2 regions of the Dyadobacter sp. CY327 genome follow, and region 1 is predicted to be linked to the other one. Evidence: riboswitches for the same ligand, from Rfam matches in the RefSeq annotation. Region 1 holds a riboswitch; the other holds the start of a gene.
The links. A riboswitch is a leader RNA that binds a small molecule or an ion and turns the genes downstream of it on or off. The one in region 1 is predicted to bind thiamine pyrophosphate.
Positions count from the first base shown of each region.

Region 2: another riboswitch for thiamine pyrophosphate. It lies ahead of LZG74_RS23625 (TonB-dependent receptor); the one in region 1 lies ahead of thiS (sulfur carrier protein ThiS).

Region 1 is NZ_JAJUXJ010000007.1:230,461-245,983, forward strand. It holds gene LZG74_RS17250 (NADH-quinone oxidoreductase subunit A) at 1-262, opposite strand, end outside; gene LZG74_RS17255 (sulfite exporter TauE/SafE family protein) at 359-1,240, opposite strand; gene LZG74_RS17260 (GH39 family glycosyl hydrolase) at 1,346-3,049, opposite strand; gene LZG74_RS17265 (ATP-binding protein) at 3,078-4,217, opposite strand; gene moeB (HesA/MoeB/ThiF family protein) at 4,322-5,392, opposite strand; gene thiH (2-iminoacetate synthase ThiH) at 5,406-6,518, opposite strand; gene LZG74_RS17280 (thiazole synthase) at 6,508-7,275, opposite strand; gene LZG74_RS17285 (thiamine phosphate synthase) at 7,269-8,507, opposite strand; gene thiC (phosphomethylpyrimidine synthase ThiC) at 8,524-10,404, opposite strand; gene thiS (sulfur carrier protein ThiS) at 10,448-10,651, opposite strand; TPP riboswitch at 10,722-10,817, opposite strand; gene LZG74_RS17300 (GNAT family N-acetyltransferase) at 10,960-11,463, shown strand; gene LZG74_RS17305 (bile acid:sodium symporter family protein) at 11,612-12,718, opposite strand; gene LZG74_RS17310 (RraA family protein) at 12,784-13,716, opposite strand; gene LZG74_RS17315 (amidohydrolase/deacetylase family metallohydrolase) at 13,781-15,052, opposite strand; gene LZG74_RS17320 (SusD/RagB family nutrient-binding outer membrane lipoprotein) at 15,210-15,523, opposite strand, start outside.
Region 2 is NZ_JAJUXJ010000008.1:156,252-171,774, reverse strand. It holds gene hemE (uroporphyrinogen decarboxylase) at 1-682, opposite strand, end outside; gene LZG74_RS23625 (TonB-dependent receptor) at 711-3,161, opposite strand; TPP riboswitch at 3,202-3,295, opposite strand; gene rocD (ornithine--oxo-acid transaminase) at 3,378-4,631, shown strand; gene LZG74_RS23615 (S41 family peptidase) at 4,638-6,029, shown strand; gene LZG74_RS23610 (GlsB/YeaQ/YmgE family stress response membrane protein) at 6,093-6,347, shown strand; gene LZG74_RS23605 (GH3 auxin-responsive promoter family protein) at 6,480-7,994, shown strand; gene LZG74_RS23600 (SMC family ATPase) at 7,998-11,096, shown strand; gene LZG74_RS23595 (hypothetical protein) at 11,308-12,417, opposite strand; gene LZG74_RS23590 (hypothetical protein) at 12,510-13,055, opposite strand; gene LZG74_RS23585 (hypothetical protein) at 13,205-14,404, shown strand; gene LZG74_RS23580 (FdtA/QdtA family cupin domain-containing protein) at 14,439-14,825, shown strand; gene LZG74_RS23575 (DegT/DnrJ/EryC1/StrS aminotransferase family protein) at 14,822-15,523, shown strand, end outside.

The sequences.
Region 1 (15,523 bases):
CTTCATTTCCGAAAACAATCGCCCAGGGAAACAGGAAAAGCAGCTCAACTTCAAATAAGACAAAGATCAATGCAATCACATAAAAACGCACATTGAACTGAATGTTGGCATTTCCCAATGGATCTTCACCTGATTCATAGGTGGTCAGCTTTTCCTCATTCGGCCGGTGCGGTCGCAAAAATTTGGCAATGGTAAGCATTAAGCCCAGCAAGGCGATTGCTGCAATGATGAAGAGTAGGATGTAGCCAAAATCAGAGATCATAGTCCGGGACTCGTTTTTACAAAGCTACTGATTTTAGGCTTTTGACGTAAATTCAGGCTTTAAAACGTTTGAAGTGGCAAAGAAGAGGCTTGTAGCTTAAAGACTTAGCCAGATTGTTCTTACGCTCAGCCCGATTACCAGCGCTCCGATAATCAGCATCAAAGGTTTGCGCTTTATTTTTCCAACGAGCATTGCACCAAAGGGAGCAGCAATAACGCCGCCGATAATAAGGCCCGAAACAACTTGCCAGCTGCTAACTCCCGTGAAAATGAGAAATGTAACACCGCTGGCAAATGCAATTACAAATTCAGCAGCATTTACAGAACCAATGGTGTAGCGTGGATCGCGGCCCTGGCCAAGCAATGTTGAAGTAACGATCGGTCCCCAGCCGCCGCCGCCGATGGAATCCAGGAAACCACCTGCTGCTGCCAGGATGCCTATTTTCTTGGTTTTATTTTTAACCAGATTCTTTTGCAATGCTTTCCTGATGATGATCAGGCCCAAAATAAGCATGTAAGCCGCAATGTAAGGTTTAACTAAATCGCCATCAATCACGTCTGAGAGCAGATAAGCACCTGTAACCGCGCCTAGCACGCCGGGGATCAGCAGACTTTTGAAGAGTTTCTTATTGATATTTTTGTAACGAAAATGCGAGATCGCGGAAGCACCGGTCGTAAACATTTCTGCCACGTGCACGCTCGTGCTGCTGATCGCCGGCGGAACGCCCAGGCTTAGCAAAAAAGATGTGGATGTAACCCCATAAGCCATGCCCAAAGCGCCATCCACAAGCTGTGCGGCCAGACCTACCAACAGATACAATGCAAAATCGCTTCCAATAAACGCACTAACATTCTCTTCGCTGATCGAAAATGAGCCGTTGAAAATAAATAGCGCAGATAATATGACCACGATGCCCGCGGGAACAATGTACCAGTTGGATATTGTGGGCAGTTTAAGTGAGAGCACTTTTGTAAGCATTACTGTTGGATTTTGGAATCGCCGTTGAACAGGAAGTTACAAAAGTAGTAAAACTATTTAATCTACGTAATTAATAGATTATTAAAATTTGATCCGTTTTTTGGTTTACCAGATAATCTTTAAAAGTGAAACGCCTTGGGCGGATAAATCGAAATCAAGCTTAATTCGCTCGTTCTCAACATTAACCCATTGTGGTGAAGTCAATGTTTGTAACTGACCGGCGTGTTCCAATGTTGCGATCTGCTCTGACGTCGGCTTTTGCGGTGATCCCATTTTTTTCCAGACTTCATACGCATTGCTGTGCTCCTGATCAATGCGGTAATGCTGCACCTGAACGCGTTTTGCCTTCACACCATTGAGCTGCACACTTACCGGAGAAGCTTCGACGATCTTGTTGTCGTCATGATAATTCCAGACCATAACGGCAGCTTCACGGTCATTTTTGGTTGCGAAAGCATTGATATCCCGCTCGCCTCGAACGCTTTCCTTTCTTAGTTTTTCAAAATTGTAAGCCAAATTTTGCTTCACCTCCACACGGTTTCCGTCCATCATCCCAAACATTCTGAACACATTCAAAACAGGCTTATCAACACCATTCGTCGCCAGATCCCGGAAACCGCGGAACCAGGGCTGGTCTTCAAATTCAAAGGCCCACGTCACCGCACCCAGCAGATTCACGCCATGCGCATCAGCCAGTTCATGCTTTCTGGCAAATGAGGCAGCCGTGTAACTCGAATACATGGTGCCGTTCCGGTAAGCGTTTTGGGGATGCAGATCTTCCGAGCAAGCCGCACAGCCTTCGGGATCGGATTCACCGATGATGATCGGCAGATTTTTCAGGCTTGGGTAGGAGGCCACGATCTCGAAACCTTTGTCAATGTCGCGCAGCTGCGTGCCCATATCCATGCGCACAATGCCGTCCACGACTTTGGGATTGCCTTTTGCGTGAAAGGTGATGAAGTCGAGCGGCGAGCCAGTTTTGCCTGTTACATAATTTTTGCCGCTCACGACATGATCCAGAAAAGTCCTGAAAAACTTGGCAGATACATCCCAGTTTGGGCCCGTAACTTCCGGTCCGCCTATTTTTGCAGTTGGTAATGCACGCTTCACGGCGTCGGCGGAATAATCGTAAAGTTTAATGTATTCTTCCGTCGTACCTTTCCAGTAACTGATGTTGGGCTCGTTCCAAAGCTCCCAATACCAGGATTCAACTTCGGCCTGGCCATATCGCTTCACCGAATGTTTCACCCATTGGAACACCAGCTCCGCAAATTTTTCATAGTTGTTGGGTGGATAAGCCCAGCCTGTGTAAATGTCGTTATAATCATCGCCCGGCTTCCAATGATGGCGGTAAGGCTGTGGTTTGGACGATAATGCTTCGGGCATGAAGCCAATCTGCGCGATCGGTTTCATACCTCTTTCTATATAAGTATCAAAGATTTTGTCAACAATGGTCCAGTCATAAACCGGATTTCCCTTTTTGTCCTCAGTATAAACATTCGTCGAGCCCCACTTCAACGCCGCCACGCCATCACCCGTTACAAACATACTATGCGCCCGAACATAAACCGGCACCTTGCTCAACTGCGAAATCTCCGTTAGCAATTTCTTCCCATCCTTCATATAAGTATAATTCGGCTCATCATATCCAAACCAAGCCCAAATCGGCTTCGCCGGGCCCTTTTCGACAGCGAGGTTGATTTCGATGGCGACGGGTTTTTGTTTGATTTTTTGGGCAGAGCAATGTTTGCTGAAAACAAGAAGAGCAAAGCCTGACAAAATCCACCGCAGCATATTTTTGATGATCATGAAAGTCTTGATAAAGGTGGATTTGTTGTTAAATGACGCCGGTTAGGAAGTCAGTGTAATTGTCCCGGTTAATCCAGTTGGTTTTGGCATCCGGGTACGCTTCAACGAAAGCCTTGGGAAACTTTACTTTACTGTCATTCCATTTAAATTCGTATGCACTAAGCTGTTCATTTTTAAGTTCGAGCCAATCGAGTTCCTGCTGGTCATAGGTCCGCCAGAAATAAGTGTAAGGAAAAGTGCGCGTGTAAGTGTTGTATTTTACGCGTTCAGAAGCCAGATAATTTTCCCAAAGCGCGCCTATATCCTGGCGTTGTGATATAGGGGCAAAATTATTGATGAGTCCGTTCCTGATCCCATTGTCAAAAAAATACCACTTGGAAGATTTTGTAACTTCCTTTCTGAGGTTTTTGCTGTAACCGCCAACGCGGAAAATGATGAACACCTTTGAAAACAAATCAAGATATCTCTCGACCGTATTACGATCAATCTGCAAAGCTTTGGAAAGTTCTTCAAATGAAACTTCCTGGCCAACCTGATAGGCAACCAGTTGGAGCAACTGTAACATTTTGTGCGAGTAACGCACTTGTTCAAACATCAAAATGTCCTTCAATAAATAGGCGTTTACCAAACCTTTAAGATAATCGGTTTGCTCTTCGGCGGTGGGAAGTTGCACGACATCTGGATAGCTGCCGAAAATCAGACGATTTTCAAGGTTCTGGCGTGTTTCGAGGAAATTCTCCTTTTGTGCCAATTCCAAATGAGCCAAAGGGAAAAGCTGAAAGTTTATTTGTCTGCCAACCAATGGTTCGCCCGTTTGGTTAGAGAGTTCAAAGGCAGATGAACCACTGGCAAGAATGGTAAGATTAGGAAAAGAGTCGATGAGCAGTTTTAGTGATTTCCCTATTTCCGGAACAACCTGCGCTTCATCCACGACTAGCAGATCCAGATTTCCAGCCCATCGCTGAAAGGATGCAACACGCCGATCGGCCAAAAGCCCGATCACATCAAGATCCTCACCATTCATGAACAATGATTTTCCATTAAAATCAGATATAAGTTGGTTTAAAAGAACGGTCTTACCAACTCTGCGTGCGCCGGTCAGAATCAGAACCTTATTAGATTTCAGCTTCTCCTGAATAGCGGAAAAAATGTGTCTAGAGTAATACATAATTACCAATTCGTTGAATGAACTCAACGAATTTAGCTAAATCTGTTGAGTTAATTCAATGAATTAACAAAATTGATACGGAAAGTATTGATTAAGATAACAACTTACCAATTCCCAGCCCAAAAACTCGCCCCGTCAAATCCACTCTGCGCCAGCAATTTTGCAGCCTGCGCGCTTCTTTTTCCGGTTTGGCAGTAGAAAACAATGGTTTTGTTTGGCGGTAATGTGGGGAGAATGTCTGGGATTTCGGATAAGGGAATGTTAATGCCGCCGAAGTTATCGGCTTCGAATTCGTTGTATTCGCGGACGTCGACAAGGTGGATCTGGCCGGGGTAGGAGGCTTCAATGCGTTCGAATTCTGCAAAGGTTAGCTCTTTGAGGTCAGATTTTGGGTCTGCTTTTGCTATGTCGGCCTTTGCTGAGTATGTTTGGGTTGATTTGGAGGCGGATGCTGGGATGTTACTGGACCTTGTGAAAGTAAAAATATTGGTGGTGTTGGTTAATGTATTGATGATAAGCAGTTTACCTGATAGCGGTTCTCCAATTTCACAAGTAATTTTAATGGCTTCGTTGGCCATGTAACTTCCGATAATTCCGGGCAAAATGCCGATAACGCCGGCTTCGGCACAGTTGTCGCCTTCTTCGGCGTCGGGAAAAAGGCAGCGGTATGTGGGGCCGCCTTTGTAATTAAAGACAGACACTTGTCCCTCGAAACGCAGGATGGAACCGAGAACGAAGGGTTTATCTAATGCCACGCAGATATCGTTGACCAGATAGCGGGTTGGAAAATTGTCGGAGCCGTCGATGATGAGGTCGTAATTGGCAATGAGCTGGGCTGCGTTATCTTCCTGTAAGCGAACGGCATAAGGCGTAAGCTGCACAAAGGGATTCAATGCTTTGAGCTTTTGGACGGCGGTAGTGACTTTGCTTTTGCCTACATCTGCGGCAGAGTACAAAATCTGGCGATGCAAGTTGCTCAAATCCACCACGTCATCATCGACGATGCCAATGTTACCGACACCAGCCGCCACCAGATATTGCAGCACCGGGCAACCCAAACCACCCGCGCCAACAATAAGCACTCTGGCCTGTTTCAGCTTTTCCTGCCCAGCCAGGCCGATTTCCGGCATGATGATCTGCCGACTATAACGCTTCCTTTCTTCCTTTTCAAACATTGTATTTAAATTTCTATGGCACAAAAACCGCGTCCCAATCCTTCCAAACCGGCTCATAACCCCTTTCCCGGATCATTGCTGCAATCTGCGCCGGCGAGCGCTCGTCTGAAATTTCAAACTGTTCAAGCGACTCAGGTTCAACGGCATATCCGCCCGGATTGGTTTTGGACCCTGCACTGATTGAAGTCACGCCCAGCTGAATGCAATGATCGCGAAACTGCTCAGATTCGCGCGTTGAAAGTGAAATTTCAACTTCCTCATTCATGATCCGATACGCACAAATCAGCTGTACAAGTTCCCGGTCTGTCATTTCTACCTTTGGTTCGAGCCCACCGGAAAATGGCCGCAGCCGGGGAAATGATAAACTATAACGCGTTTGCCAATAGGTTCGTTCGAGATATTGGAGGTGGGCGGCTGTAAAAAAACTGTCCGTCCGCCAATCTTCCAGGCCGATTAAGACGCCCAAACCCATTTTATGAATGCCTGCCTGTCCAAGCCGGTCGGGCGTTTCGAGCCGGTAATTGAAATTTGACTTTTTCCCTTTTGGATGATGCTTTTTGTAATCTTCCTTGTGGTAAGTTTCCTGGTAAATCAGCACCGAATACAGCCCTAATGCGATCAATTCCTCATATTCCGCGGTTTCCAGTGGCTGGACTTCCATGGATATTTGTGAAAAATAAGGCCGTATCAACTCAATCACTTCCTTGAAATAAGCCGTGTGCACGGTTTGGTTTGCTTCACCGGTTACGAGCAAAACATGGTCATAACCCAGGGATTTGATCACATTCACCTCGCGCAATATCTCTTCCTTAGAAAGCGTTTTTCGCCGCACTTTGTTGTCCAGACTAAACCCGCAATAGGTGCAAATATTGGTGCATTCATTTGATAAATACAGCGGAATGTACATTTGCAGGGTTTTACCAAACCGCTTTTGGGTCAGTTTGCAGCTGAGCTGGGCCATGGGTTCAAGGAAATGGGATGCTGCAGGGGAGATGAGTGCTTTGAAATCCTCCAATGTTCGTTTTTGGGCCAAAAGTGCATTTCGGACATCCTGTGCCGTTTTGGAATAAATGCTGACCATAACCTCCTCCCAGTCATAGGCCTCGAATTTGTCCTTAAAGCTCATCCAAGAATGCGGTTAACGGGCTGCTAGCCACGGCAAAATTTTCTTGATTTCCCAATAGCGCCTCAAATGCCATACGCCCTGCGATCACCCCCATCTTAAATGCCTCCGCCATCGCCACGGGATCGCCAGCAACCGCAATCGCTGTGTTGACCAAAACCGCATCCGCACCAATTTCCATCGCTTTCGCAGCATCCGAAGGTGAGCCAATCCCAGCGTCTACAATGACGGGAACATTGCTCTGCTCAATAATAATTTCCAGGAAATCAATGGTTTTCAAACCCTTATTACTGCCAATGGGAGAACCCAAAGGCATTACGGCGGCCACGCCAGCTTCCTCCAATCTTTTGCACAAAACCGGATCTGCATGAATGTAGGGCAGGATTACGAACCCGAGCTTTGCCAGTTCCTCCGCTGCTTTTAGCGTTTCAATCGGATCGGGGAGGAGATATTTTGGGTCGGGGTGGATTTCCAGTTTGAGCCAGTTGGTTTCCAATGCTTCCCGGGCAAGCTGCGCCGCAAAAACTGCCTCTTTTGCCGTTCTGACGCCGGAAGTGTTGGGCAGCAAATGAATGTGCGGATGTTTCAAATGCAAAAGCATATCATCCTGCGCATCATGCACATCTATCCGCCGCAACGCAACGGTCACCAGTTCCGAGCCCGAAGCCAGCAAAGCTTCTTCCATCAACGCGGCAGAACTGAACTTCCCAGTCCCGGTAAAAAGCCGCGATTCAAATGTTTTATCTGCGATTTTTAACATAATATTTCTTCAAGTTTTTGGACCGTTTCTCTTGGTACTTTTGACTGAATCAATGCGGAAGACATGGCGACACCGTGTATACCGGTGCTTAGCAATGTTGGAATGTCATCGGGCAGGATGCCGCCGATAGCAATGATTGGGATTTCCTTTTTCTCGTTCGCGAGCCTTTGCATCAAGTCGCGATAACCTTCCAGGCCCAGGGTTGGGCTGAGGTTTTGTTTGGTTTTGGTAAATCGGAATGGGCCTAACCCAATGCAATCCGCTCCTTCTTTAATCCGTAAAAGAATGTCTTCGAATGTGTTGGCTGTGCCGCCGATGATCATGTTGTCACCTACGATTTTCCTAGCTTCGGGAATGGGCATATCGTTCAATCCAAGGTGCAGACCGTGAGCAGAAACAGCTTTTGCAATGTTTGGAAAGTCGTTGATAATCAGTTTGGCACCATAAGTGTTGCACAGTGCTTTGGCGGCTTGGGCCATTTCCAAAACGAGGTTTTCCGGCTCATTCTTTACACGCAACTGGATCCATCGGCAGCCGGCTTCCAAAGCAAGGCTAATGCTTTCCAAATGGCTAGACTCCTGTGTCTGATTAGAAATAAATTGCAGCTTGTCAATGTGCTGCAATTCTGATCTCATTTGCCGGGGGCTTAGGCCTCCGGCAATGTTTGAAAATTTGAAATTGGGAGCATGCCAGATTGCACCTAGTAAGGCAGCGCCGTCAAAGTTCATTTTTTGAATTTGGCTTATGTTGGAATGATCAATGCCTCCGATCGCGATTACTTTCACCGTTTTCTGTTCATTATTTAAATAAAAATCCTTACTGATGATCGTTGAATAGCCTTTTTTAGAAATGCTGTCGAACACTGGACCGAAAAATGTGTATTCGAAATTGTCAGAAAGATCAGCCAGCTCATCAATATTGTGAACAGAAGTGCTAAGCTTAAAACCTCCGTTTTTCAGTTTTTCTAACATAAATTCCGGCGTTTTTTTTCGCAATTTTTCCGGGAAATGAAGCCTGGTAATTCCATATTGCGCCGCGACTTCGTGATGCGAGTGCAGGGCTATTTTAGAATAAAACACTGGATTAATCTCACCAATCAATCGGTTCAAATCGAGCACATTACACACAGGTTTTCGCAGGTGCAGGCGCTGCAAGCCATCCCGAAAAAGCGCGTTAATCCGTTCGGCTTCATTCGGGATGAAATCTGGATGAGATATTGCGATCAGTTCCATATTATAAAAGAGCTGATTATAGATAGATCTGACTGCCCAGACTCGCGAATTCCCGCGATTTTTCTTCCATTCCTTCCGCAATTGCGTCCTCATTTAAACCATGCTCATCTGCATAGTCGCGCACGTCCTGCGTGATTTTCATGGAGCAGAAATTGGGTCCGCACATCGAGCAGAAATGGGCGATTTTGGCGCCTTCGGCTGGTAATGTTTCGTCGTGGAAGGATTTGGCCGTTTCGGGATCGAGGGAAAGATTGAACTGATCTTCCCAGCGGAATTCGAAGCGGGCTTTGCTCAATGCATTATCACGATATTGCGCGCCCGGATGCCCTTTTGCAAGATCCGCGGCGTGCGCAGCGATTTTGTAAGTGATCACGCCGTCCTTCACATCTTTTTTATTCGGCAGTCCTAAATGTTCTTTCGGTGTCACATAACAAAGCATTGCCGTCCCGAACCAGCCGATCATAGCCGCACCAATAGCAGACGTAATGTGGTCATAACCAGGTGCAATGTCTGTTGTTAAGGGCCCTAATGTATAAAATGGCGCTTCCTGGCAATGTTCCAGCTGCTTCTCCATATTTTCTTTGATCAAATGCATCGGCACATGGCCCGGACCTTCGATAATGGTTTGCACGTCGTGCTTCCAGGCAATTTTTGTTAGTTCGCCCAAAGTTTCCAGTTCGGAAAATTGTGCGGCATCATTGGCATCTGCAATGCAGCCCGGACGCAAACCATCACCCAGCGAAAACGCGACATCATAAGCTTTCATAATCTCGCAGATCTCCTCAAAATGCGTGTAAAGGAAATTTTCCTTGTGATGAGCCAGACACCATTTGGCCATGATCGAGCCGCCGCGGGAAACAATTCCCGTGATCCTTTTGGCCGTAAGCGGAATGTAACGCAGCAAAACGCCGGCATGAATCGTGAAGTAATCCACTCCCTGTTCGGCCTGCTCAATGAGCGTGTCTCGGAACAATTCCCAAGTCAAGTCTTCGGCCTTACCATTTACTTTTTCCAAAGCCTGATAAATCGGAACGGTGCCAATGGGAACGGGTGAGTTGCGGATGATCCACTCGCGGGTTTCGTGAATGTTCTTGCCGGTTGAAAGATCCATGATCGTATCAGCACCCCAGCGGCAAGCCCAAACGGCTTTTTCGACTTCTTCCTCAATGGTGGATGACACCGCGGAGTTGCCAATGTTGGCATTGATTTTAACCAAAAAATTACGACCAATGATCATCGGCTCGCTTTCCGGATGGTTGATGTTCACCGGAATCACTGCGCGGCCGGCTGCTACTTCGGAGCGCACAAATTCGGGTGTGATGAAGTTAACCGGCGTATTTGCCCCAAAACTATGGCCGCGATGCTGGTGCGAAAGCGAACCCGCTTTGCCGTTTAATTCCAACAGATTTTCCTGGATACGCTGATTTTCCCGTATCGCAATGTATTCCATTTCCGCAGTAATAATGCCCTTTTTTGCATAATGCAATTGAGATACATTCGCACCCGGTTTGGCCCGAAACGGCTTGGTAATGTGCGCAAAGCGCAGTGCATCCAATGAAGGATCCGAAAGTCGCTGCTGTCCGTATTGCGAGCTGATGCCTTCCAGCTGCTCTACATCCTGCCGTGCTTTAATCCACTCTGCACGCAACGCAGGCAATCCTTTTTTTACATCGATTTCAACATTGGGATCTGTAAAAGGGCCACTCGTGTCGTAGACCGTGACAGGCGCATTTTTCTCCACCTGGCCTAGCTTTCCATGCAAACGCGTGTCGGTTAGTGCAATTTCCCGCATCGCAACGGACACATTGTGCAGGCTGCCTTTTACGTAAATTTTCCGTGAATTCGGGAACGGGTCGGTGGTCACACTGCTGCTTTGTGGCGTTTTTTCGGTTTTCATAAAATGTTGGATTAAGGATTAAACAAATGGGGAAGAATGGAGGCTAGCCGCCTTGCGTGGCTGTGATCAGCATGACGCGGTCGTGCGGTTGCAACGGATGCGCTGCCCACGCCGTTTTAGGGATAACCGACTGGTTTACAGCGACAGCAATTCCTTTGGCAGGATCCGGAAAAAGAGCAGAAAGTAATTGCTGGACCGAGAGCGGTTCAGAAAATTCACGCGATTGACCGTTGATGATAATTTCCATTCTGAATAATGTTTTTGAGAAAAACTTCAGGAATGGACCTTTTGGAAGAAAGATACATTGAGATACAATAGCAGTATCTCTTACTTTTCCCTTCGGCAGTACTAACTGCATCAGGTTCAAAGGGTATTATCTCAGTCCGCATTTCGGGACACCCCTAAAGTTTGGACAAAGCTATCGCAAAAAATGTATTTTCAAAAATTAACCAAAGAAAACACCGCGAAACGAAGCAATGGAAGCACTTTTATTTTAAGAATTATCGGGTAACTTTAAGGTCATATTTACCAATTATATCGAACCTACGTTACTTGATGGATCTTATTATCAGAAGCGCTGCTCCAAAGGATTTGCCATCCCTGTTAGAAATTATTAATCACGCCATTCTTAACACCACTGCGATTTACGATTACGAGCCCCGCACGCTGGACGAGCAACGGGAATGGTTTGAGAAAATGTTCAATGACGGCATGCCCGTGATTGTCGCGGAAAGGGAAGGAAAAGTAATTGGTTACGGCTCTTACAATATTTTCCGGCCGAAAATAGGCTACAAATTCAGCGTAGAACATTCGATTTACCTTGATGAAAAATCAAGAGGTTTAGGCGTGGGAGGCAAACTCCTCGGCAGCCTCATCCAACGCGCCCGCGAATCCGGCCTCCACAGCATGATAGCGGGCATAGACGCCGCCAACCGCGGCAGCATTGAATTTCACAAAAAGTATGGTTTTGTGGAGAAGGGTTATTTGAAGGAGGTTGGATATAAGTTTGACCAGTGGTTGGATTTGGTGTTTATGCAGTTGTTGTTGGAAGAAGATTGAGGAATTGTTCAAGGCGACTCCCAAATCGCGGAGCGATGTAACATTGGTGGCCGCGCCGCGGTAGGAAAAAGATAGATAAAATAGACGCAAATCCCGGAGGGATGTAATATCGGCGGCCGCCAATATGTCATCCCTCCGGGTTTCCCGTTCAATGCGCCCTTCCCGTCTCCACATAGGTCTCTTCATCGCCCGTCGGTTTGCCTTGCCACCAGGATGCTAAAATTGATCCTGTAATGTTCATTAACGGCCCGAAAATCGCGGGTGCCAGCCCTACGGTGGCCATTTTTCCCATTTCTTTGGCTATACCAGATGCCAGACCGCCGTTTTGCATGCCTACTTCAATGGCGATGGTGCGGCAGTCGCGTTCGCTCATTTTGAAGAGGCGGCCGGACCAGTAACCCAATGTGTAACCCGATAAATTGTGGATCAGGACGAGTAGGAGTAATGTTGGTCCGATGGTAAGCAGGCTGTCGCGGCCGGCGGCGGTGATGATGACGATGATGAAGGCGATGCCGGCCATGGAAACGATCGGCATGGCGTCGTCGAGCCATTTTGCTTTGCCGCTGAAAAACTTGTTGAATAATAGTCCGGCGCCGATTGGGATGATGACCATTTTAATGATGTCCCACATCATGTGCAATGTATCTATTTGTACAAATGCACCTGCCAATGCGCTCATTAGCAAGGGCGTCACGATAGGAGCGAGCATTGTAGAGATCGCCGTGATCGTGATCGATAATGCCAGGTTTGCTTTGGCCAGATAGGAAATTACATTTGAAGCCATTCCGTTTGGTGAACAGCCGATGAGGATAATTCCGGCCGCGATTTCGGGTGGGAAGCCGCTTAGGTTAGCTAATGTAAATCCAATGGTTGGCATGATGATAAAATGGCTTACTACGCCAATCAGCACGCCTTTTGGCATTTTTACAACTCCTACAAAATCCCCGAAGCTCATTGACGTCCCCATTCCGAACATGATAATCTGGATCAAAGGCGTAATTAATGCTGCCAGCTTGAAGCCGTTGACTGACTGGAAATGCTGCGGATAGTAGAGGGCTGTGGTTACTGCGGCGAAAATGACGGTTGTATAAGTGAAACCTTTCAGTTTTTCAAAACCCCTGAAACTGACTGCTAAGGCAAGAAAAAAAGCAATAAAGAAGGGACCGGCTTGCGGCAGGTTTCCGGAGAGCGCGAGGAAAAGCGCAACAAGAAGACACAGACCTGCAACACCGGCTAGTAGCTTGTAAACATTCATATAATTGTCGTTATAATGCTATTTAAAAAAGAACGCAAAAGTGCCCTGGCACTTCAATAAGAAAGTTACCAGGTTCTTTTCTTCATGTATTCGTCCAGTTCGGCGCGTTTCATCGGGATTTCCTTTGGATTGCTGTCCAGCCATTTCAGGAATGCTTCTTTGAGCTGATCGGTCCATTGGTTGTCGATCTGGCCGGGGGTGAATTTGCCTTCGCGTAGCATTTGGAGGGCGAATTTGTCCCTTAATGTGAGGAATTCGGCGGTTAGGATCACTTTTTCGGCCATGTGCGCCGGAATGAAGATCACACCTTCTTTTTTAGCAAGCACAATGTCTCCTGGCAATACAATCGCGCGGCCTATGCGGATTGGTGTGTTTATGCCGGTCAGGAAAACGTCTTTTAAGAATGATGGGTCAAAATCTCTTACAAATGCATTGAAACCTTCGATTTTGGAAAGTCCTTCCAGGTCGCGGACGGATGCGTCGAAAACAACGCCATTGCCTGATTTTGTAAAAATGGATGTTCCTAAATTGTCGCCGATCAATGTTCCGCTGGCGATTTTGCCGAAGCCGTCTGCTACGTATACGTCGCCTTTGGAAAGCTTATCGATGGGCCAGGAATTGGTGTTTCCCAACATGCCGTTTTTGTTGCCGCGGTCTTTTACGAGCTTTTCAACGTCGGGGCGGGAGGGCATGAATTGGGCGGTTAGTGCCCGGCCCGTGATGACGATGTCGTCTTTCAATATTTTCCAGTTTCCGTCGAACTGGCAGTTGTAACCCTCATTTTGCAACACCACCCACGCTTCTTCAATGGAGATATTTTTGGCGCGGTTAATGAGCTCGTCGGAGACTTTGGGGCGGCCGTCGGGGAAGCGTTCGCCTTTCCATTCGGAAGTGAGGAACATCAGTTCTTCCTTGGGCATCATTTGCGCCTGCGTCGTTTGCAGACCATTAAAATTGAGGGCTAAAAGGGCTATTACACCTAAAAATTGTACTCTCATGTTTGAAAAATAAAATTGCGGCAAGATAAATGTCAAAGATGCATCGAATGGCTTATCATTCAAACTATCTTTTGGTAATCACGAGCGGTTCGGTGAGGCCATTGAGGTCGTAAACGACTTTTCCGGCGCGGATTGTTACTTCTGCTTCCAGTTTTTGTTTTCCCTGAATCTTGGTTCCTGTGTAATCCCAGAAACCGAATGTTCCTGTGTCGTTCAATTGGAATTTACCATCCAGAACCCTCAAAACAGTCACATCTGCACGCGAGCCAACTGAAAGGTTTCCTAGCTCCTCGCGGTGAATGGCTTGAGCAGGCGCCCAGGTGCTGGCTTTGATCACAGCCGGAAGATCCATGCCCATAGCCAGGAATTTGGACATAACATTCAGCATATCTTTCATGGCATTGTTCATGCTGCCGGTGTGAATGTCGGTGCTGATGGTGTTGGGATAAAAACCGCTTTTAACGGCTGGAATGGCTTGTGAAAAGGCAAAGCTGATGCCGCCATAACCCACGTCAAAAAGGATCCCTTTCTTACGCGCGTCGTAAACGAATGGCTTAATTTTGCCAGTCGCCACGTCCAGAATCGGCTCCCGGCTGTTGAGCTGGCCGAAGCAATGTGTGAAAATATCGCCTGGGCGCAGGTATTTTGTAAACAATTCTTGAAGCGGTAAAACGGGCTTGCTGCCACCGAAATCAACCATCACAGGTACATTAGCAAGTTTTCCGGCTTCCACGGCGCGTTCGGTGGGCGTCCAGTTGTAACCGTTGTAATGTGCGAGTTTTATGCCGACAATGTAATCCGGATTTTCCTTTACGACTTTTGCCGTCGCAGCTGCGTCCATATCGTCCACATTCTGCTCGTAAGTGCCGCCACGCATGCCTTCTCCTACAATGTTCAGGAATGCGAGCACGCGGGTTTTTGAAATGTCAATGGTTTGTTTCTTAAAGTCAGGAAACGATTTCCAGCCGGCGCATCCTGCGTCTACCACCGTTGTAACGCCGGTGCGGAATGTAAAACCATCCGGTGGCAGTGCATTCGGACCATTGCTGTAAGTCTGGTCCATCTTGGTGCCGTAAAAGTTGTGGGAATGCATGTCGATGAGGCCGGGCGTTACGAAAAGCCCTTTGGCATTCACGACCTGCTTGCCTTCTTTGGCATCGATGTTCTTGGCAACGAGCATGACGGTGTCACCTTTCAGCGCAACGTCCATAATGCCGTTCACATTGTTTTTAGGGTCGATAACGTGGCCGCCTTTGATCACCACAGAATATTGCTGGGCGTTGGCGGCGCATGCAAATAGCAGCGCAAAACAAGTTAAGCGTAATTTCTTGTTCATGTTTTCAGGATTAGGAATATGGGCATTAGATAGTTAAAGGAATTCTCGGCTCGTTTTTAATGCTACAAGTGTGTTTAATGTTAGAGCGTTGGTTATGAATAAATCAGACTTCCGGGTTTGTGGCCTGGAAGTCTGACATTACATTGTTTTGCAAAAATTATTTATCCCACCAAACCATGCTGGAAAGCGTATTCGTGCCGCCTTGTCTGGTTCTTGCTTCGTAGAAATTGGCCTGGTTATACTGCTCTTCCGAATCAGGAATTACAAAACGGGTTGGGATTTTGCCGCCGGTGAGGTTACCAGGATAGTTGGTAGGCGTCAGCTTAGGGTATCCGGTGCGTCTCCAGTTAGACCAGATTTCATATTCATCTTCCAAAAACAGCGCGACCCACTTCTGCGTGCCGATCTGCTCCATTTTTTCAGCCAATGTTCCTGTTGCTTTAAAGGGATTTGCTTTCAGGTAAGCAGCGA
Region 2 (15,523 bases), on a different contig from region 1:
GCTTGATATAGGGCAAAGAAAATGTGTTGTATTGCTCAGGAGATAGGATTCCGGCCCATGAATCGAAGATCTGGACCAGGTTAGCGCCTGCTACAACCTGCGCTTTGAGGTAAGCAATGGTGCTATCCGTTATTTTTTGAAGTAATAAATGCGAGAATTCAGGATCCGCGTAAAGGTGTTTTTTAGCAACGGAGAATGTTTTGGAGCCTTTGCCTTCTGTCATGTAACAGAAAATCGTGAATGGCGCGCCCGCGAAACCGATCAGTGGAACACGTCCGTATAAGCCTTCTTTTGTAAGCTTAATCGCATCCAGCACATATTTCAAATCCGTTTCCGGCTCCGCAATGTGCAGTCTGTCAAGATCTTGAATCGTATGAACCGTTGCCGGGAAAATCGGCCCGCTTTTTTCTACCATTTCATAAGGCAGTCCCATCGCTTCGGGAATCACCAGAATGTCAGAAAAGATAATGGCTGCATCAACACCCAGCAAATCAACAGGTTGTAATGTAACCTCAGCCGCCATTTCCGGCGTTGTTGCCAACTTTATAAAACTTCCGGCCTTCTCGCGAACGGCCCTGTATTCAGCCAAAATCCGACCCGCCTGCCGCATCATCCAAACAGGCGTGCGTTCCGTTTTCTCCCCACGCGCCGCCCGAAGCAAAAGATCATTTTTCAATTCCATGCGGCAAAGTTAGGCAGAAAGCGGCATATCAAAACCTAAAATTCACCCCAACCAGAAAATTCCTGCCTGCTTGCGGGAAGTAAAAATTCTCCTGCGTTAATGCGCCGCCTGCGAAATATCCGTACGTATATCCGTTGGATTCGTATTTTTCTTCCAGCACATTATTGACCAGCAAATTGAAGGAAATCTCTCTCGCCCAGGTTGGTCGGATCGTCCAGGAAAGGCGGACGTCATTGGTAAAGTAAGCGTCCAGCTTGCGGGTTTCAGATGATGTGTTGTCCAGATATTGCTTGCTTACATATTTGCTTAGCAATGCCAGTTCCAGGTCTTTTCTGATAATGTAAGTCAGCTGGCTTCCGGCGATGGCGTTGGGCGAGAAAGAAATGTCGGATTTTCCGTGGTTGATCATGTTGTAATCGCCGGTGTCGTAATTGATGACATACTCGGTGAAATTATTGATCTTATTTTGGCTGAATGTTGCGTTTACATTCCATTTCAAGGTTTTGCTTAATGCAATGGCACCTTCCAGCTCGATGCCCATGCGGTAACTTTTTGGCACATTTACTCGGATAGCGTTGCCCACGTCATTGATCTGGCCGGTCAATACGAGTTGATTTTTATAAGCCATCAAATAATAGTTCGCCGAGAAAGCCCAGATGCCGCGCTGCGTTTTGAAACCTGCTTCCACATTCTGCAGTCGTTCGCTTTTTGGAAATAAACCAGCCGTTGATGAAGTAAAATCATCCCGGTTAGGCTCGCGGTTTCCTACGCTATAAGAGGCATAAACTGAACTTTGATCCGCCAACTGATAGGTTAAGCCAGCTTTTGGATTAAAAAATGAATAGGCTTCATCCGTTGCCAGGGCGATCTGATCATTGTCCGTTCCCTTAATGTTGTGACTTACACTTCTGAACTGCAAATCGGCGAACGCATTGAGTTTGGGCGTCAGCTGATAGTAAACCTTTCCGTAAATGTTAAAATCCTTCTTAATGCCTTTGCTGTAATAATATTGATGGTCGTTTTCAATGTTCCCGGCATTGCGCGCCCACACAATTCGGCCATAATGGTCGCCGTCATATTTGTTATAACCGCCGCCAAAGCTTGCAGTCAGCTTTTTAAAACTGTTGTATTCCAATGAAAATGTAGAGCCGTAAAAGTAATTATCCAGCCAGCGGCGACGGATCAGATCCGTGCTCGTAAGCGTATCCTGGCCGATAACCACATTGGGCAAATTGTAATTGCTGTAATCGTCGCCCATTCTGGATTGCTCATAATAACCCAAGCCGCGAACCAGAAATGCATTGAGGTTAAAGATCCATTTATCGCTCAGATTATGCGATGAAACGATCTGGTAATGATCCTGGCGGTAATTATCCACCTCGTTTTTATAAGTGTAGGAATTGTAAGTCCGGTTATCCGAATCGAGCAGGTTCTGCGCATCTTTTTCGCCCAGACCATTGCGATCAATATAGCTCAAAACGCCTTCCCGATCGCCGCGCAACTTGGCTTCCGGCACGCCATTCCAGGATTGGTAAGTCCGCTCGTTGCCCGAAAACACATTTACCCGCACAAAACTCTTTTTACCAAAAAAGCCTCCCGACAAATAATAAGAATGCAATTCCGAAGAAGCCCGGTCCACATAACCATCCGAAGACACCCGCGATAGTCTCGCATCAAAGGTGAATTTATCCTTAATCAGCCCGGAACCGACTTTCAATGTGTTTTTGAATGTATTGAATGAGCCATAAGAATTGTTCAGCTCCGCATAAGCTTCTTCGCGGAATGCATTTGTATTAATGTTCACCGAAGCACCGAAAGCCCCTGCGCCATTGGTAGAAGTGCCCACGCCACGCTGGATTTGAATGCTGCTAACCGACGAAGCAAAATCCGGCATATTAACCCAAAAAACACCCTGGCTTTCGGCATCATTGTAAGGAATCCCGTTTACCGTCACATTAATGCGCGTCGCATCCGAGCCGCGGATGCGGATGCCCGAGTAACCGATGCCCGCACCCGCATCACTCGTGCTCACGAGCGAAGGCGTGAAGTTGAGCAGAACGGGTAAATCCTGTCCAAGATTTTGTTTATCAATAGCTTCGGCAGAAACCGTGCTGTATGCCATGGCCGATTTGTCGTTGGCGCGGGTGGCGTTAATGATCACTTCATCCGCCTGGAAAGTGCTTTTGGAAAGCTTTATTTCCAATTGGTTTTCGGAAGAAAGGGGTAATTTTTGAGTTTGGTAACCGATGTAGGAAACTTCGAGGATGGCGATGTTCTCTGCAATGTTCTTTAAGCTGAAATTCCCTGAACCATCGGTCTGCGTGCCGCGGATTTCACCTGCCTTGATGGTTGCGCCGGGCAGTGGTTTTCCATCTTCCGCATCGGTAACGCGGCCGGAAATGGAGCGTTGCGCGAACGCAGAACGGAATGATAATGTGGTGATTATGAATATAAACAGATAGGTAGTAACGTTTCGCATTGCGATTTTTGGGTTACAACAGGCAGGGGCCACCTATCAAATGGTTGCTTTTTCTCTCCCTACGCCGGCATTACCCGGATCAGGTTCATGGGTTTGATCTCAGCCCGTTCGGTAGGGCACCCCTTGAGATTATCCTGCAAAGCTACGCCGGAACAGCGGATGATTCAAGCTTTTCCTTATTTTTACATAACATATAAAACCAACCTAACTTCAGGAATGACGAACTATACAGACACAATTGAATTGAATGCTTCGCGGGCTGCGATGGAACTGGAATATCGCTATGGGGCGCATAATTATAAGCCGATGCCTGTCGTGCTGGAACGTGGGCTGGGTGTGCATGTGTGGGATGTGGAAGGGAAACAATATCTGGATTTTCTGTCTGCTTATAGTGCTGTTAGTCAGGGACATTGTCATCCGAAAATCGTAGAGGCGATGGTTGCGCAGGCGCAGAAGCTGACGCTTACTTCGCGGGCTTTTTATAATGATAAGCTGGGTGAATGTGAGAAATTTCTTTGTGAGTATTTTGGCTTTGATAAAGCATTAATGATGAATTCCGGCGTGGAAGGCGGGGAAACGGCATTGAAGCTGACGAGAAAATGGGCTTATAAAGTAAAAGGAATTGAGCCCAATAAGGCCAAAACGATTTACGCTTCGGGCAATTTCTGGGGAAGAACATTGGCTGCGATTTCTGCTTCCACCGACCCTTCGAGCACGAATGATTACGGGCCGTTTTTGCCAGGTTTTGAGATAATCCCTTTTGATGATCTCGAAGCATTAGAAAATGCATTTAAATCCGATCCGAACATTGCAGGTTTTATGGTCGAGCCGATCCAGGGCGAGGCTGGCGTCGTAGTTCCTCAGGAGGGTTATCTCAAAGGCGTCCGGGACCTTTGTACCAAATACAATGTGCTTTTCATCGCCGACGAAGTGCAAACTGGCATCGGGCGAACAGGGAAACGTCTTGCCTGCGATTGGGAAGGCGTTAAGCCGGACATTCTGGTGCTTGGAAAAGCACTTTCAGGAGGTGTAATGCCTGTTTCTGCAGCATTGGCGGATGATGAAGTGATGCTGACGATCGCGCCGGGCGAGCACGGTTCGACATATGGCGGAAACCCTCTGGCTTGTGCCGTCACGGTGGCCGCTTTGCAGGTTGTTATTGACGAAAATCTCGCGGATAATGCGGAGAAAATGGGCCAGCTTTTCAGAAACAGAACAATGGATTTGCAAAAGCAATGTTCTCTGATTGAAGTCGTTAGAGGAAAGGGTCTTTTGAATGCGATCGTGATCAATGATACGGAAGACAGCCACACGGCCATGGATCTTTGTTACAAAATGATGGAAAAAGGGTTGTTATGTAAGCCGACGCATGGTAACAAAATCCGCTTTGCGCCGCCTTTGGTCATCAACGAAGAACAAATGAATGAGGCTTGTGACATTATAGAGCAGGTATTTTTAGAAAATGCATAGCCGTTTATGAAAATAAAACTATTTCTGGCCATCCTGCTGACAAGTGCGGCGGTGATTTCTTGCAAAGAAAAAAACGTGGATCCCGCGACTGAAACGGAGACGAATCAGTGGATTTATGAGAACATGAAATATTGGTATTACTGGAATGATGACATGACCACCAAGCCAGATTATACCAAAGATCCCGCCTCGTTTTTTGAATCATTGCTTTATAAATACGACGCCACATTGCGGCCCGACGGCGACCGGTTTTCCTGGATACAGGAAAGCGCCGAGGAGCTGGAAGCATCCCTGGGAGGCCAGTCGAAGGCGTCCGGGATGGAATATAAGCTGACTTATTTCCCAACAGGCACCCAGAATGTGATCGGCGTGGTGCTTTACGTGCTGCCCGATTCCCCTGCGGCCAAAGCGGGCTTCAAAAGGGGCGATATTTTTAACAGCATTAACGATCAGAAACTTACCGGCAGCAATTACAGCAAACTACTGAATTCGCAGGAGAAGCTCACTTATACATTGGCAACGCTCTCCGCCGATGGTGTTTTGACGGACGGGACAACCAAGCGTGAAGTTACGCCGGTGGTGTTGCAGGAAGATCCTGTTTTCTTTGACACGCTTTACAACATTGGCGCAAACCGGATCGGCTATGTGGTTTACCATCAGTTTATTCCAGAGCCTTACCAAGCCGACAACAAGCAATATGACAAGAAGCTGGATGCTATTTTTACCAAATTCAAAGATGCGAATGTCAATGCGTTGATCGTGGACTTGCGCTATAATCCGGGTGGTTATGTGAGTTCAGCGACCAACTTTGCGAGTCTTATCGCCAAAGCGACGGCCAGTGATATTTTTTATTACAAAGAATACAACACGGAGGTTACGGAGACAAACATGAAGAAATTCGGTGAAACTTATTTCTATGACAAGTTTGCCAGCAAAAGCCAGAACATTGGTAATCAGCTGAATGACGTGGTTTTCCTGGTGTCTTCACGCTCGGCTTCCGCGAGTGAGTTGCTGATCAACGGTTTGAAACCTTATATGAATGTGACGCTCGTTGGCGGGAAAACGGTTGGCAAGAATGTAGGTTCGGTGACGTTGACAGATTCCAAAAAGAAAGTAAAATGGGGCTTGCAGCCTATTGTTTCAAAATCTTTGAACAAGGATAAAAAGTCGGATTACAGCATCGGTTTTACGCCGGACATTGCGGCGAGCGAGGGCAACCTGCTTTATCCTTACGGGAATCCCAAAGATCCTTTGCTGGGTGAGGCGCTTTTCAAGATCACCGGAAACCGCATTGTCAGACAAAAAAATGCCCGGACAGTGCAGGAGGAAGAGGATCAGGAGATTATATCGACAATAAGCCGGAAAGCAGGCGGCAGCAATATGTTCTATGATAAATAGATTTCCGAGGGCACAGTTTTTGTAATTAATGCTGCAAACAAACATTAAACTAAACTGAGCTTTATGGGAATCATAACATGGATCATCGTCGGCCTCATTGCGGGCGCAATTGCAAAAGCCATTCACCCAGGAAAAGATCCGGGCGGCTTTATCGTCACCATTTTGATTGGTATCGCGGGTGCAGTCATAGGTGGCTGGATTTCTTCCATGCTGGGCTACGGAACAGTGGATGGTTTCAATATCGGAAGTCTTTTTATAGCGATTTTGGGGGCGGTAATTCTGCTCTTTATTTATAGAAAGTTCAGCACGAGGTCTTAACCGGCTTATCCTGAAATGAATGGTGGAGGAACATGTTCAAACTGTTCTCCCACCATTTTTTATTGCTATTTTTACAAATTGCAATGCGAATGCAATGCCGATGCAATGCCAAAGTTCCTAACTGATTGACTCATGAAGCTGGTTAACGATATGACTGTCTGGTTTTTGAAGCGACGCTTCGAAAGGATCGAGCAGTTTATGAAAAACCCGATTGAAACCCAGGAGCGCGTTTTTTCTGAATTAATTGAAACCGCGCGTTATACGGAATGGGGGAGTAAATACAATTATGGCCAGATCCGGAATGTCAAAGAGTTCCAGGACCAGGTGCCCGTTTCAACTTACGAAGAAATTTATCCCTATATTGAACGCGTCCTGCGGGGTGAGCCGAATGTGATGTGGCCGTCGCAGATCGACTGGTTCTCAAAGTCTTCCGGGACTACCAATGCAAGAAGCAAGTTCCTGCCCGTTTCGCCCGAGGCGCTGGAAGAATGCCATTACGAAGGCGGTAAGGATATGATGACATTGCTTATCAATAACCGGCCTGATACGCGGGTTTTTGATGGTAAAGGTTTGTCGATAGGGGGCACATTGCATGCCAATCCATTTGATGATTACACCCAAATCGGCGACGTTTCGGCGGTTATTATGCAAAATCTGCCTTCCTGGGCCGAGTTTATGCGAACGCCGCCGCTGGATGTTGCCTTAATGGATCATTGGGAAAGCAAATTGGAAAAAATGGCGTCCATATGCTCTCAGGAGGATGTAACAAGCATTCTCGGCGTTCCAACGTGGACCATTGTGCTGCTGGATCAGATTCTCGAACTGACGGGCAAGAAAAATATGCTTGAAGTTTGGCCTAATTTCGAGGTTTTCGTCCACGGCGCGGTTTCTTTTGAGCCATACAGGGATCTCTTTATGACCAAATATTTCCCTTCCGACCAGGTTTTATATCTCGAAACTTACAGTGCTTCCGAAGGGTTTTTTGCCATCCAGGACGACGTAAATCGCGTTGGGGAAATGCTGTTAATGCTGGATTATGGCATTTTTTACGAGTTTGTGCCCGTTGAAGAAGTCGGTAAGCCGCATCCGAAGGCGTTGCTTTTGGATGAGGTTGAGATCGGTAAAAATTACGCGCTGGTTATTTCTACAAATGCTGGCTTATGGCGCTATCTGATTGGGGACACGGTGAAATTTACTTCAACTTATCCATTCAGGTTGAAAGTAAGCGGCCGGACGAAGCATTTTATCAATGCATTTGGTGAGGAGGTAATTGTGGAGAATGCGGATTATGCAGTTAAAATAGCAACTCAAAAAACCGATTCGCTGGTGGCCAATTACACAGCCGGGCCCGTTTACATGGGCGACGGCTCGCGCGGAAGGCACGAGTGGATCATTGAATTTACCAAAGAGCCCGACGACCGCGAACATTTCATCGCCTTGCTCGACGAAGCGTTGCGCGAAGTTAATTCAGATTACGACGCCAAACGATACAAAGATATGGCGCTGCTGATGCCCAAAGTCCATTTTGTTCCATCGGGCACATTCTATGCCTGGATGGGAAAACTCCACAAGCTGGGCGGACAAAACAAGGTTCCAAGACTAAGCAACAGCCGGGAATATCTGGATGATCTGCTGGCAAGTTTATAGCACATGATCCCTATTTATCTCAAAATCAAAGGTCTGTATTCCTACCAGACCGAGCAGGAAATCCATTTTAATGCATTAACGGACGCATCATTGTTCGGGATTTTTGGCGCGGTAGGAAGCGGAAAATCATCCATACTTGAAGCAATCACATTCGCCTTGTACGGCGACACCGAGCGGCTCAATAGCAAGGGCGACGACCGCACGTACAACATGATGAACCTCCGTTCGGATGAGTTAGCCATTGATTTTGAGTGCATTGCAGGGAAAAATGGAGATCGTTACCGTTTCACCGTTCGGGGAAAACGGAATAGTAAAAATTTCAAAGACGTAAAAACCTTCGACCGTCGCGGCTATGTGTGGCAGGACGAAAACTGGGTGCCGCTTCCGGAAAATGAGAATGCAGAAACGATCATTGACCTGAGCTATGACAATTTTCGGCGCACGATCATTATCCCTCAGGGCCGTTTCCAGGAATTCATCGAGCTGCGCGACGCCGACCGGACGCGGATGATGAAAGAGCTTTTTCAGCTCGAAAAATATGATTTGAGCCGGAATGTTGGCTCCTTAACCAAGCAAAATGACCTCGCCATGTCCAATGTGGACGGCCAGCTGACAGGCGTAGGCGAAGTGACAGGCGAAATGGTGGCAGCGGAAGAAAAGCGGCGGGAAGAAGTCAGGCTTGAAATCGAGAAAGTAAGCGAAGAGCTGCGCATCCAAACCGAACTGGAAACGGCATTTCAAAAATTGAAATTGACCGCTTTAAAAGTCAGGTTGCTGCAAACGCAGCTGCAAACATTAGAAGCCGAGCGTCCGGTTATGCTGGAACGGGAGGCGATGTTGAAGATCTTCGAAACGTGCTCTATTCATTTCAAATCCATTTTAGATCAAAAAAATACATTGAATGCCGGCATCGCCCGGGATCAGAAAATAGTTGATAACAACAAAATACGCCTGGACGAGCTCACAAGGCTGGCCGAAAAACAACAGGAGTTACTAACCCGCCTGCAACCGCAATACGAAAAGCGTGAAGAACTGCTTGATACGGCGGATGAGCTGGAAAAGATCATTCTAATCCTTGATAACAGGGTTTTTGCGGAAAAAAGGAAAGATGCGTTAACGCGTGGAAATGAGCAACTGAAAGAAAAAGAAGCATCCATAGCCCGCTTAACCAAACAGAAACAGGAAAAAGAATCTGAAAATGAGCAGCGTAAAAATGCCCTTTCGGACATTCAGGAAATTAGTGAGATCAAGGCCTGGTTCACGACTTGCGATGCATTAATTGAAAAGCGGCAATCCGTAAAAACCGAAGCGGAAACATTACAGGCGGACATTACTGCCCAGCAACAAATGTTAATTGCGAAAATCGACGACATTAATTCCAAATTCCAGCTTAATCTTGCTGAAAATGCTACACTAGAAGCTTTTCAGCAGTCTATCCAAACATTTTTAACTCATTCAGAAGCAGAAACGAGGGATAAAAACCGGGAACTGCTTTCGCTTCATACCAAACTCGCATTGTATCAATATGCAGGCGCGATTGTGGACGGCGAACCTTGTCCACTGTGCGGATCGGAGCATCATCCGGCTGTTTTGCATGCGGACCATGCTGTTAGCGAGCACATTAGAGTTGCGGCAGGCGTGCTTGCAACATTAGCCGCGCAGGAAAAAGCCATCCGCACATCCCAGGCGCCGGTTGAAAGAATTTACAATCAAATCGACAATCTCGAAAAGCTGAAAGCGACCATTAAGCAGCGCTGGACGGACGCAAAAATGCAGATTGAAGCACATGAGAAGCTTTTTGTTTGGAATAAATTTGATAAAAATGATCGTGCGGGTTTTGAAAAGCATTTTACAGAGATTACTAAAAATCAGTCTGAAATAAAGGAGGCGGACGCGGCGATTAAGGCTTTGTCTTTGAAAATCGAAACAGAGAATCTTGAAAAAACGGAGAAGATTGAGAAGCCGTTGCAAAGTTTGAAAGATGAAATCCTGCGCTTTGAAAACACAGTTCTAACATTGGCAGGCCAACTTCAAAAGGTCAATCTGCGCGAATTTGAAGATCAACCGAAAGCAGCAATTTTAGAAAAAATTACAGCCTTTAAAAGCAGTTATAAAGAAATCACCAGCCTGTTTGAAAAATCAGAAAAGGATCTTGATGGAGTGCAGAAAGAAAAAGATGTGCTCTCCGGTGCCCAGCAGACATTAAAAACAACATTGGATTCCAGTCGGCGCGACCTCGCTGAATTGCAAATCACTGTGGAGGCGCAGTTAAGGGCATTCAATTTCGAATCCGAAGATCAGGTTAAATCCATTTTGCAAAAGCCTATTCAGATTGAGTCCGAAAGAAAAGCAATTGAGACGTTTAAATATGCTCTGGATACGACTTCACGGGATCTGGACAATCTTTTGAAGGAAAATACGGAGCAGCAATACGATCCTGAGCAGCACGAAACGGTCATTAAGGCCAGGGAAACATTAACCGAAAACCTCAATGCATTCCGTAAAGAAGAAGGCGGATTGGACCGGTTACTGAAAAAAATGGCCGAAGATCTGGCTAAAAAAGCAGCATTACTAACCGAAAAAGCCCGTTTGCAATTACGAAAAGAACATCTGGACGATCTTACCAAGCTGTTCCGTTCCAGCGGTTTTGTGGATTATGCATCCAGCATTTACCTCCAAAATCTCATCCAGGCCGCCAACCATCGCTTCCATCAAATGACGCATCAGCAGCTGCATCTGGAATTGGGCGAAGGCAACAGTTTCTGGGTCCGCGATTTGCTCAACGGCGGACATTTGCGCTTGCTGAAAACATTATCAGGCGGCCAGAAATTTCAGGCCGCGCTGTCATTAGCATTAGCCCTTGCCGATCACATTCACGTCAGGAACGGTTCGAAGCATAATTTCTTCTTCCTGGATGAAGGCTTTGGCTCGTTGGATAAAAATGCATTGCAAACTGTTTTTGAAACCCTGAAATCGTTGCGGAAGGAGAATCGGATAGTTGGCATCATCAGCCATGTGGAAGACCTGCAACAGGAGATTCAAACGTATCTGAGCATTGAGGAAACAGAAGAAGGAAGCCGGATTGTGCCTAGTTGGAAGTGATAAATCCCGGAGGGATGCAACATCGGTAGAAATGCAAAATGATGATAAACGTCAAATCCCGGAGGGATGAAACGTTGTGCACAATGTTTCATCCCTCCGGGATTTGACGTTTATCACGCGCCCTTTTGTTGCTACCAATATTGTATCCCTCCGGGATTTGACGTTTATCACGTGCCCTTTTTTGCTACCGATGTTGTATCCCTCCGGGATTTTAAAACCAGCGACTTACACTAAAAGATATCAGATAATCTGCAAATGCAGCGTCGCCATGCGATTTTCCAGTAACATCCTGCTTGTCAGCATAGCTTTTCGTTCTGTTGCGGTAGAGGGCGATGGGGACGGAGAGGGATGCTGAAAATTTGTTTTTGATGTAGGCAACGCCTGGTTCGCCGGAAATTACGTATCCCGGACGGCGGTAACCCTTGCTGCTGCCGATCAAATCGTCAGAAGGAACGCCTTCGGCGCGACCGCCTAGCAATACGGAAAATCCACCACCTAATGACTGGCTTACACCAAGGCGCGCTGCAAATTGGTCTACGGCAGCGAAATAGCCTACGACGGGGTCGATAGTCGCCGATTGCGGGTTCCGGTTGACGCCGTTATGCTCTTTTGGATTGGACAAATAGAAACCGTTGAAATATAGCGCCGTCCGGGGCGTAAAGGAAAGGTATCCCTGCGTTTCCAGAAAGAATCCGACAGCGCCGTCGCCAAGCTGGATCGACTGATCCACCGGTTTTACGATCGTGTAATCATTGCCTTCCTTGTCCAGTTTGTGAAATTCACCTTCCACCGCCTTATCGCCAGTTGGAAGTTTAATGCCACCGCCGATGGCAACATTGAATTTCGGCATTTTCATGGGATCCCGTAGCCAGTAACTTGTAGAAATTCTCAAATCACCAATTCCTTTGGAGCTTGTATGAAAGCGTTTTTGCTCCGGATTCGCAGTAATAGCATTTCCATAATGTTCGTATAGCGACGAGCGGTCATTGTGCTGAACAGGCAATGTTACCGAAATAGACCAACGCATATTAGGCTGATAAGTAAGTCCTAAGTCCAGTGCATGCGCCACATTAATCACCTCCGTTCCCTGTTCCACGCGCTCCTTCTCTTCATGGTCGCCGCGGAAATGTTTGTATGACCTGAAAAAGCGATATCCGGCATTCACCTGGAATTTGCCGTTTTGTTGTTTAAAGAAATCCGCAGAAGTCGCGCCGGCATGGCTCATGCCGCGAATAGCCACACAGCCTTGGGCGAAAATATCATTTGTAGATTGCGTGATCAAAAGGCACACCGTAAACAGGAGTGTAAATATATTTTTCATTGTCTTAGAATTTTAGAAGATAAAATGGAACATAGCAGCAGCAATTCCCAAACAGGAAGCTGAGCCACAGTTATTTATAAAGTCCTTAAAAACTAAGACAATTCAGGCGGAGGCGATTCGGCCAGACGGGGGGAAGATGGTAATAAAGCGAAATAGTCGGGGAAAGAAACGGAATTGGTCAGCTGATAGCATTCAAAGGCCAGCTGTGAGCGCGTTTCAATGGGCAAATAACTTTTGACCAGGTCATTAAGTAGTTTCAGCGCTCGCTTAGATGGTGATTTTTTAGCCAGATCACTTTCCGGCAAATCATTCATACTGCCCGCTAGCTCAAAGAACCGTTCACGCGCCGAGGCGTTGGACTGGAGTGTAACGAACAGGGTATCGTTCTCGATTTTTTGATGAACAACATTGTAAAATTCACCATCTTTTTTGATCAGACCGGCCGTTCCATCTTCGTTTTCCCAGGAAGTCGTATAAGGAAGAGACGGCGCAGGAATGGCCAAAACTTCGTGTTTTAAAGCAATTTCGGACTTTTCGGCAGTTTCAAATTCCCTATCAAAACATAGCACGGCAACAGCTAGTCCAAACGTGTTGTACAAGAGTAAACCCAGAAGCGCTATGGATAGAAGTCTTTTCAAAAAATCTAAATTTTTCCAAAAATAGTATAGTATTTACGATTTATCTATATACGCTGATATTAAAAAATGGTTTGTGGGTGTAAACGCAGCCTGTCATTGTATGTAACATTAAAATGTATATTTGGGTACAATTTGCCCTACACGAGTTTATGCTTTTAGAGAATTTCTACGAGTCTTTTAGTTCCTGGTTTGCAGCGAAATTATCGGACAAAAACTGGTTGTTGAAACTGGCGCTTTTGTCTGTCCTGATTTCTCTTTTTCTCGCATTTCCGCCTTATTCGCTGCTTGTCTCACATCTGAAAACCAATGGTGCAAAACTCGATGCATGGGTTTTTATCCAAAATCAGGCACAAGATCTTTTTCATCCGAAAGACATGGACTACGATGTCCGCCGTGAAAATATGATCCTGAGATGGACATTGCCGTTCCTGTCATTCATTACCAATCATAATGTAGTCCTGATCCTGATGGCGCAGGCGTTATGCGGTGTATTATTTCTTCATAATATTGGCAAGTATATTTTTAAGGTTTCGGGGGACAAAGTGATCACCGGTTTTTTTGTCCTTGCCATTGCAAATATCTTCGTCAGTGTCTGGACATTCGCAGACATTCACGGCTACGGTGATGGTTTTGCCTACTTTTTCCTGCTGACAGCATTGCTTAGCCGTAACCCTTTCGTCATTTTTATTTCATTACAAATTGCCTTTTTTACGGACGAGCGGGCGGTTGTCGCGGGCGGTTATCTGCTGCTTTGGTGGATTGTTGTAAAAGCTTACGAAAAGAACGATTTCAGCCCTTCAGGGATGATTAAGGCCGGATTGCTGGGCGAGAGTGCTGTTGTATGGATCGCCTGGATCTGTTATTTCGGAGTCCGGAATTATGTTCTGGCTACCTACTTTCCCAATCACAGCTATTCAACCATCGGAACGCCCGTTTTGTTTGCCAGCGCACACCGGAACGGGCTTGGCAGCAGCATCTGGTCGGCTTTTGAAGGGACCTGGCTGTTAATGGGAAGTGCTTTGCTGGCGTTATTCCTCACCAGGCGTTACTGGCTGATCGGCGCATTGTTTATTGGCTTTTCAATCCTCGTAGCAACAGGCATTTACGTACATGATATCGACCGGGCGCTTTCCTATGGTTTCCCTTTTATACTTGCCGCATTTTTCATTTTGTATAAAACGGCGTCCCTATCGTCATTGAAGCTTATACTTTTTTTTACAATGCTCATTTGTGTCGGGCATCCGCAGGTTTTTTATATGGGTTATAACAAGATTTTATGGCTGGAACCACTTCCTATGAAGTTATTCATGCTGTTGGATCAAACGATGTCCTGGAATCTATTTCGCTGAAAATTATAAAACGCTCTTACCCGTAAATCTATTTATGCCACAATTAGTTGAGTTAAACACTTTCAATACCGGTGCAGGCAATCTGACGGTCTTTGAAAAGATCATCCCGGGCACAATCAAACGTGTATTTTACATTTATGGAGCCGGGGAAACCCAGCGTGGCGGGCACAGGCATCACAAAACATGGAATGCGCTGATCTGCATTCACGGAAGCTGTCGGGTGTATTCCAATGATGGAGAAAAAGAGGAGTATTTCGATCTCGATAACCCTGCATCCTGCCTCATTCTGGAACCCAAAGACTGGCACATTATGGACTCATTTACGCAAGACGCCATCCTGCTGGTGCTTTCCAACGAGTACTACGACGTTGCCGACTACATTGACGAACCATATTTGCAGAAACACACCGTATCGCAATGATCCCTTTCCTGGATTTGAACGAGGTTAATGCACCTTACCTTGATGCCATTGAAGAAGCCTCGCTGCGCGTAATCCGGTCGGGCTGGTATATTCTGGGAAATGAGCTGAAAGCTTTTGAGAGATCATTTGCAAGTTATTGTGGCGTAGCACATTGCGTGGGCGTGGCCAATGGCCTTGATGCCATTGGTTTGATTCTCATGGCTTACGAATTTCCCGGGGAGAGCGAGATAATTGTTCCTGCAAACACCTATATCGCATCGGTTTTGCCGGTTGCTTATTTAGGGTTCAAACCCATTTTTGTGGAGCCGGATCCGGTTACTATGCTTCTGGATCCTGATAAAATTGCTGAAAAGATTACCTCAAAAACCAGGGCGATCATTGCAGTAGATCTTTACGGGCGCATTTGCGAAATGGAACCGATCATGGCGCTTGCCCGAATGCATGGCCTGAAAGTAATTACCGACGCCGCCCAGGCGCACGGTGCGATCTATCAAAATAAAAAAGCCGGCAGCATGGCCGACGCAACAGCATTCAGTTTTTATCCTACCAAAAATCTGGGTGCGCTTGGTGACGCGGGTGCTGTTACAACGGCAGACGAAGCGCTGGCTGAAAAGATCCGATATCTGCGTAATTACGGGTCGCAGGTTCGGTATAAAAGTGATTATCAGGGTGTTAATAGTCGGTTGGATGAAATTCAA